Regions from separate parts of the Novosphingobium sp. BL-S-19 genome, predicted to be linked through region 2. Evidence: predicted binding sites of a transcription regulator. Region 2 holds the regulator's gene; the other holds the start of a gene.
The links. Region 2 encodes LexA, which represses DNA repair genes until DNA is damaged. Its sites were predicted from a motif close to GTTCCNCNCTTGTTCT; they were not measured.
Positions count from the first base shown of each region.

Region 1: ACZ1JV_RS18360 (ImuA family protein) is a predicted target of LexA. The motif match lies at 1,997-2,012, and genes of this name have one in related genera.

Region 1 is NZ_CM145498.1:2,175,736-2,179,946, forward strand. Features, by position in the region: gene ACZ1JV_RS18350 (TonB-dependent receptor) at 1-760, opposite strand, end outside; gene ACZ1JV_RS18355 (alpha/beta hydrolase) at 1,075-1,881, shown strand; gene ACZ1JV_RS18360 (ImuA family protein) at 2,031-2,807, shown strand; gene ACZ1JV_RS18365 (Y-family DNA polymerase) at 2,842-4,211, shown strand, end outside.
Region 2 is NZ_CM145497.1:1,180,796-1,185,006, reverse strand. Features, by position in the region: gene ACZ1JV_RS05140 (molybdopterin molybdotransferase MoeA) at 1-1,156, shown strand, start outside; gene lexA (transcriptional repressor LexA) at 1,269-1,967, shown strand; gene ACZ1JV_RS05130 (ComEC/Rec2 family competence protein) at 2,131-4,211, opposite strand, start outside.

The sequences.
Region 1 (4,211 bases), on a different replicon from region 2:
CGTAGGTGAAGATCAGGTCGGCGGTGAAGTTGCTGGCCGGCGTGAAGCGCAGCGAACCGCGCAGGCCAAGCTGGTCCTGCCCATAGAGATCGTCCTGATCGGGGGCGAGGTTCTTCACATAGCCATCGCGCTTCTTCCACTGCCACGCGATGCGCCCGGCGATCACGTCATTGCCGGCGTTGACGAAGCCTTCCAGTCGATAGGCATTCAAGTTGCCATAGCCGCCGGTGACTTCGGCCGAGAGTCCCGGCTTCGGCTTGGCCGAAACGAGGCTGATCGCGCCGATCGTGGCGGCCGTGCCGAACAGCGTCGCCTGCGGCCCCTTCACCACTTCGATGCGATCAAGGTCATAATTGCCCTGATAGGCCCCGCGTGAGCGGGAGATGTCGACGCCGTTGTAATAGAGCGTCACGCGCGGCCCCTGCTGGGCCGAACCGCTGTCGGAGGTGATGCCGCGGATCACGAAGCCGGGGTTATTGGCGCTCTGGATCTGGATGTTGAGGCCCGGAACATAGGCCGAAAGCTCGCCTATATCGGTCACGCCAAGCTGGCGCATCCGCTCTCCGCTCGCGACCGAGAGCGTGATCGGCACGTCCACCGCACGCTGTTCCACCTTTTGCGCGGTAACGACGATCTGGTTGGAATTACCATCTGCAGCATTCGCCGTTTCTGCCGCAGCCTCTTCGGCAAATGCCGCGCCCGGAATGCTGGCCAGAGCCGTGCCCGCCATCAGTGATGCGATGCAAATACCGAATTTCATTGCCATTTCCCCTGAGCCCTGAAGCGATTTCACGACCCGGGCGTTAACGGCTGGAAATGAAGCTTCAATGGCGATCCGTCCCTCTCGGCGCAATCGACGATGCAAGGAACGCAAAGCAACCAGAAAACGAGACCATCGTTATCCGTCCATTTCTGAAAAGCCTCAAAAGACTTGCTATTGAGAATGAATATCAATAATCTGAACCCCAACGGAAACGCGAGAGGAACTGATACCGTGAGATGCCCTGTCGCTCGTCCCGCCTTTCATAATTCTACGGCTATCCGCCCTCTGCTCCTTTATCGAAGGGGGGCGGCATGAAGCCGATCACCGGTCTTGCGCCGCTGCTGGCCTTGCTTTCCGCAGGCCCGCTGGGGGCGACGGCATGGACGCTGCCCAATTCGGACGTGCAGTTCGTCCCGGCGCCAGACGGTCACGTCTATCGCCTTCTGGTTTCCTGGCCCGAAGGATCGCCGCCAAGGCAAGGTTGGCCAGTACTCTGGCTGCTTGATGGTGAGGACAACTTCGCCGTCGCCACCATGACCGCGCGGCGAATGTCCCGCACAGATGGACTGATCGTTGCCATCGAATGCGATCATCGACCCCGGCGGACCGAAGACTACACCCCCGCCGTTCCGGGCTACCGGATACCCGAAGGCTTTCCCGCATGCGGACTTCCAACCGGTGGGGCGGAGCGCTTCCTCGATCTGATCGAAGAGGTGTTCCGCCCACTGGTCGAAGGCCGCTGGCACCTCGATCCGGCACGCCAGACGCTGGCCGGGCACGGCCTTGGCGGTTTGCTGGCGCTCCATGCGATGTTCACCGGCAGGCCCTACTCGGCCATCGTCTCGGTCAGCCCGTCGCTCTGGTACGGCGACAACAGCGTGGCCGCAGGTGAGCGCACGGCAGATCCTCGCCTGAAGACGCGGCTGCTGATCGTCAACGGCGCAGAGGGGAACGATTTGGACGATCACGGCGGGGCAGCTGCGGAGGCGCTTGCCACGCGCTGGCAGCGGCGCGGCGCCGAGGCGGAACACCTGTCCCTGCACGGGAAATGCCATGGCTCGACAATGCTGGCCGCAATGGGGCCAACGGTAACTACGGCGTTTTCGGCAGGCCGCTAACGAGCCTGATCGCCCGAAAAATAACACGACTTTCCATAATGTTGTCGATCTGGCGGTCCCTCGTGGGCCGGCAGATCGGCAACGCCTGTTTGGCAAGCAGCGGATGTTGGAGTATGGAACATATAGAGAACAATTGAGCGATTCGGATCATGCCCGTCAAGACCTTCAAACTGGCGGAAAAGGCCACCGAACGGCTCCCTCAGGCCGATGGGGGAGCCCTGCCGGCCATGGACGCTGGACGGCTGCACGAGATCCACGCAAATGGGGATGATCGGGCCACCGCCCTCGCCTTCGCGCTGTGCAAAAGCGGTATTGGCCCGAACGGCGCGGCAGTACTGGTGCGAATGTCCCGTACGCCGCTGCGAACGGTTCCCAATGGGCAAGGCCTGGCAACGCTCGGCCTGAAGCCCGCCCGCCTGTTGCTGGTGGAAACTGAAAACGAACTCGACCTCCTGCGCGCCGGGTTGGAAGCCGCGCGATGTCCGGGCGTGGAACTGGTCTTGCTGGAAACGAACGGAACTTTCGCGAAGTACGACCTCACCGCCAGCCGAAGACTGGCGCTGGCGGCGGAACAATCGCGCAACCGGGTGATCGTGCTGCGCCAGGATGCGGAACCCAGGTCCAGCGCCGCGCAGACCCGCTGGTCCATCTCCAGCGCGCCTTCCATCCCGCTGGAAGCCGATGCGCCGGGATGGCCGGCGATGGAGGCCAGACTGCTGCGCTGGCGTGGGGGTGCCGCAGGCCGCACGTGGCGGCTGGAATGGAATACAGACGATGGAACATTCCGCGATACGGGCTGGAATAGAGGCGAAGGGAGCGGCAAGGATGGAGGCGAAGTCGCGCCAGTGCCTGGCGCTGTGGTTCCCCTATTTCGCATGCGAGAGAGCGCGGATGGCGGCGGGCCTGACTATCCACGCGCCGCCTGAACCACTCGCCCTCGTCTTGCGCACCGGCAATGCCCTGCGCCTCTCTGCCGTGGATGGCTTCGCCGTAAAAGCCGGACTGGAAACCGGCATGACGCTCGCCGACGCGCGGGCGCGCTGCCCCACACTCGTGACCCGGCCCGCCGATCCGGTGCTGGACGCGCGCGAACTTGACCGGCTGGTCAGGGCGATGGTGCGCTTCACCCCCATGGTCGCGGTCGATCCACCCGACGGCATCGTGCTGGACGTGACCGGCTGCACGCACTTGTTCGACGGCGAAGGGGAACTGGCACGGCAGGCGATGACGCTGGCCGGCTATACCGCGCGCCACGCCTCGGGTCCTAACGCCACGGCAGCGCGGGCTCTGGCCCGGCATGGGACCGGAAATAGAGATGTTCAGGCCCTGCCAGTCTCCGCCCTGGAACTGCCCGAGGATGCTCTGGCCGCGCTGCGCCGTGCCGGCCTGCAACGGATCGGGGACCTTTCCAAACGCCCGATGCAGACGCTGGCGGCCCGCTTCGGGGAGGAAATGGTCACCCGCCTGCGCCAGATCCTGGGCGAAGCCGCCAGCCCGATCGCCCCGCGCCGCATTACTGCGCCGATCCGTCTGGAAACGCGCTTTCCCGAACCGCTGATCCGCACCGACGACGCACTTGATGCCGTGGAAGACCTGCTGGAACAGGCCGCGCAGGACATGGAAGCGCGCCAATTGGGCGGCCGCCGTTTCATCGTCACGCTCTGCCGCAGCGACAATGCACGGCGGCGGCTGGCGGTCGATACCGGCCGTCCCGAACGCGATCCGGCCATCGTCCTGCGGCTGCTGCAGGAGCGGATCGATACGCTGTCGGACCCGCTCGATCCCGGCTTCGGTTTCGATTCGATCGAACTGGCCGTCTCGCGCACCGATCCCCTGCCCGCCCGCCAGATCGCCCTGGAAGGATCGCGTGAGGAGGCCAGCGACGATCTTTCCGCGCTGATCGATCGGCTGAGCGTCCGCCTCGGCCCCAATCGCGTCCGCCGACTGATGCCATGCGACCGGCATCTGCCGGAAGTCGCGCAAAGGCTGTTGCCCGCGATGGAGGCAAAGCTCGTCGACTGGCCCATGCCGGAAGGCCAATTGCCGCGCCCGGCGCTGCTGCTCGATCCTCCGCAGCCGGTGGACGTCATCGCCGGCGTGCCCGACGGTCCGCCGCAGCGCTTCCGCTGGAAGGGCAAGCTGCACGAAGTCCGCCTTGCCGAAGGGCCGGAACGCATCGGCGCGGAATGGTGGGGCAAACGGACCGGCCACCTTTCTGAAGGCAAGCAGCCGACCCGCGACTACTACCGGATCGAGGATGCCGAGGGCCGCCGCTACTGGATCTTCCGGCACGGCCTGTTCGAGGAAACCGCCAGCCCGAAGTGGTATCT
Region 2 (4,211 bases):
CACGCCGGTCGAGCGCGTCGATGTGCCCAGCGCCCTCGGCCGCTATCTGGCCGAACCCCTGGTTGCCCGGAGGACTCAGCCCGCGCGCGACATTTCGGCAATGGATGGCTACGCGGTTGCGGAAGGCGATACCGCCGGGCCCTGGCATGTCGTGGGCGAAAGTGCCGCGGGGCATCCTTACGAAGCCGCCGTCACGCCGGGGCAGGCCATTCGCATTTCGACCGGCGCCCTGATCCCTGCCGGCGCAGGAGGAGTCATCCTTCAGGAAGATGTCACGCGCGATCAGCATCGCGTCACCTTGACCGGCGAAGGCCCCACCCCGCTGCACAAACATATACGCCGCCAGGGTATGGACTTCCCCGAGGGGCGGGAAATCCTGCCGTCCGGCACCCGTATCGGCGCCGCCCAGGCCGCACTCGCGATCGTGGCGGGGCACAAGCACTTGCCGGTTCGAAGGATACCGCGCCTTGTCGTGATCGACAGCGGGGACGAACTGGCCGTGGATCCGGAATGCTGCGAACCGCATCAGATACCCGCCAGCAACGGCGCCATGCTCGCCGCGATGGGCCAAAGCCTTCCGGTCGCGGTCGACAGAATCGGCCCGGTGGGCGACGATCTCGACGCCCTGATCCGCGCCTTCGAATCTGCCGGTGACGCGGATGTCATCGTTACCAGCGGCGGCGTTTCCGTTGGCGATCATGATCTCGTTCGTCCCGCACTCGAAGCATGGGGTGCCGATCTGGATTTCTGGCGCGTGGCAATCCGGCCGGGCAAGCCATTGCTGGTGGCGCGAAAAGCGCGCGGCCAGCGCGCGCAGATCGTGATCGGATTGCCGGGGAATCCGGTCTCCAGTCTCGTAACCGCATACCATTTCATGTTGCCGGCTCTTCGCGCGTTGCTCGGCGCCCGCAGGCCTGCACAGATGCCGTTGCTGACCCGCTTGGCCGACGCCTTGCCGCCCAGCGGCGATCGACGCGAATTCGTGCGCGGCCTTTGGGATGGCGAAACCGTCAGCGCCCATAGCGTGCAGGACAGCAGCGCCTTGGTCTCTCTGGCCACAAGCAATGTTCTTATCGATCGCCCCGGCAACGCCCCCGCTGCCAATCGCGGGGATACGGTTTGGGTATACTTGCTCCAGAATGGCGGTATTGCTTGACGCTACCGGATTCGTTGCTTAATTGTTCCCTCATTGTTCGCGAATGAACCTCCATGTGTTCTTCGCGAAGGGAACAGACCGCCAATCTCGGCGAAGCAGGTGAGGCAGCCAGATGTTGACGCGCAAGCAGCACGAATTGCTCCGGTTCATTCAGGTTCGCCTTGAAGAAAGCGGGGTCTCGCCCAGCTTCGAAGAAATGAAGGATGCGCTGGACCTCAAATCGAAGTCGGGCGTTCACCGGTTGATTTCGGCGCTGGAGGAACGCGGCTTTATCCGTCGTCTCCCCAATCGGGCCCGCGCCCTTGAAGTGCTTCGCCAGCCTGACGATGTGACCAATAAGGCCCCTGCTGCCGCCGCCACGCCTGCGACACCGCGAGAAGCGCCCGCTGCACTGCGCGCGGCTCCGCGGGCTCCGGAACCGGCCAACGACGTAATCGAGATACCGCTACACGGCCGCATCGCCGCCGGCGTTCCGATCGAGGCAATCGAAGGTCAGGCGACGCTGCCGGTGCCGGCAGCCCTGCTGGGCTCGGGAGATCATTATGCGCTTGAGGTTTCCGGTGATTCGATGATCGAGGCCGGTATTCTCGATGGCGATCTGGCGCTTGTTAAGCGCACCGACACGGCGCGCGATGGGGAAATCGTGGTGGCCCTCATCCGCGGTGAGGAAGCCACCCTCAAGTATCTCCGCCGCGAAGGGCCAAAGGTTCGGCTCGATCCGGCGAACGCCGCATACGAGCCCCAGATCTACGGCGCCGGGGAAGTGCAGGTTCAGGGCAAACTCGCAGGCATTTTGCGCCGCTATCACTGACAAGGGGTACGGACCCGATCGCCGGACTGGCATCGCTGCACAGGCTCGCGACATTCTTGGGGTGTTTTCCAATCGGGTGAAAACACCGGATGGTTCGGAAAACGGGATATACGGGAGTTGGAGGGGTTGATCCGAGGCAGTCGGATCAACCCCTCCAAATATCTCACCAGCCGTGGCTACCATGGCTTTGGGCCACCGTTCGCAGCGCCTGACCTTCCAGATCTATAACGATCCCGCCCGTTTGCTTCAGCATGGGACGATCGATTTTCAGCCATCGCGGCTTGCAGCTTTGCGGCAGCGAGCGATCGGCAATGACGATATCCGCGCGGCCGCAGGCCCGTGCCAGCGAAGGGATCGGCACATAAGCATCGCTGCGCGCGATCAGAACATGCCACATCCTCTCACCTCGCCGGAAGGCCGCCGCGCAAAAGTCGTTATTGCATCGGACCTCACGCTGTCCGGGCAGAGCGAGCGGCAGTTCGCGCTGCCCGGTAACTTCCAACATGTTGTCCAGCGCATAGCCGCTTCTGCTCTCACGCAGGATAGCCAGGCGCCCATCCCCCACCGTCATGCCAATGTAATGGCCGTCACCACTCACCAGAATGTCGGGAGGACCGATCAGCGCCAATCCGGCGACACCCGCAAACGCCGGAACGAGACCGAGAAAACGCACCTTCCCCGACCATAAGGCCAGCCACAAACCGCCTGTGACGAACAGGAGAAAATGCCCCGCTCCCATCACCGGAAGGAGGCGAACCGCGCCGGGAATATCCGCAACGACGTGGGCAAGCTCAAGAAGGAGCGCAATGGCGTGGCCTGCAAGCCACCATACCGGCGCTCCAAGACCGACGACGTCGAGAAGGAGCGCAATGGCCACAAGGGGCATGACGGCGAAAGTCGTCAGCGGAATGGCCACGAGATTGGCCAGCGCGCCAAAAACGCCTGCACGGTGGAAATGATAAAGGGCAATCGGCATCAGAACCAGGTCGATCGCGACGCCGGTCACCAGCATCAGCGCTGCCGACCTCAAGACTCGCATCGGCACGCTTTCATCGCGTGGCGCCATCCAGCGACGCACCGGCGCTGCCTTCGCCACCGCGATCAATGTAAGCACCGCCGCAAAACTCATCTGAAAACTGGGACCGACGATAGCCTCAGGCCACAACACCATGACGAGAAACGCCCCGGTCGCCAGCATTCGAACCGACAACGCTTCACGCCCCAGCAACATCGCGCCCAGCACCAGCAGGGCGCCCGCGCAAGAGCGGACGGTGGGCACCTGCGATCCCGTCAACAGGGTATAGCCGATCCCCGCCAGACCACCCAAGGCCGCAGCCACCACCGGCAGGCGCCATCGCAGTGCGATCGCGGGGGAAAGCGCCAGCAAGCGAATGGCAAGAAAATAGACTGCGCCGATCACGGCGCTGACGTGAAGCCCGCTGATGGAAAGCAGGTGCGCCAATCCCGCATCGCGCATCGCCTGCGCGTCATCCGCGGCGATTGCGCCCATATCTCCCGTTGCAAAGGCTATGGCAATCCCGGCCTTTGTGCCCTCAAGCTGAGACCGGATATGTCCGGAGAGGTCGGCCCGCCATGCCGCGAAAACATCCGTCCCGTTCCCGGGCTCCAAAACCTCGACGGGTGCCAGCGCCCGTCCGGACGCCGAAAGCCCTGCAAACCAGGCAGCGCGCGCAAAATCGTAGCTTCCCGGCAGCATCGGAGCGGCAGGAGGGACCAGCCTTCCGCGAAACCGGATCAGGGCGCCCGTCTCGGGTGCCTGGCCCGCGCCCATCACCCCCAAATCATGGGGCAGGCTCAGCCGCACCTTGATCGCCCGGCCCGTGCCAGGCTCCCGCATTGCCAGCAGCAGACGGTTCTGACTGAACGCCGGCATTTCCTCGATCGCGAGCACGCGACCCTCGAACGTACCGGTCAAGGGCCGGGGAATCGGGGGCGCCCCGATCACCGTCGATCTCCCCCAGGCGGCCAGACAACCAAGCGCCAGGACGATCATGAACGACATTCCGGCGAGACGTAGCAGCGGAAAATTGTCCCGACCGTGCCGCCAGACGCCGAGTCCGATTGCACCGCTCGCACAAATTGCGCAAAACGCAATCCACCAGTGGGCGTCTGGCATGGTAAACCACGCCGAAATTCCGGCCCCGAAGCCCACCGCAAGCCATGGTCCGCGGTCGAAAGTGCAGTTCGAAAGAAAACACTCGACACCAGCCAAACTGCTCGACA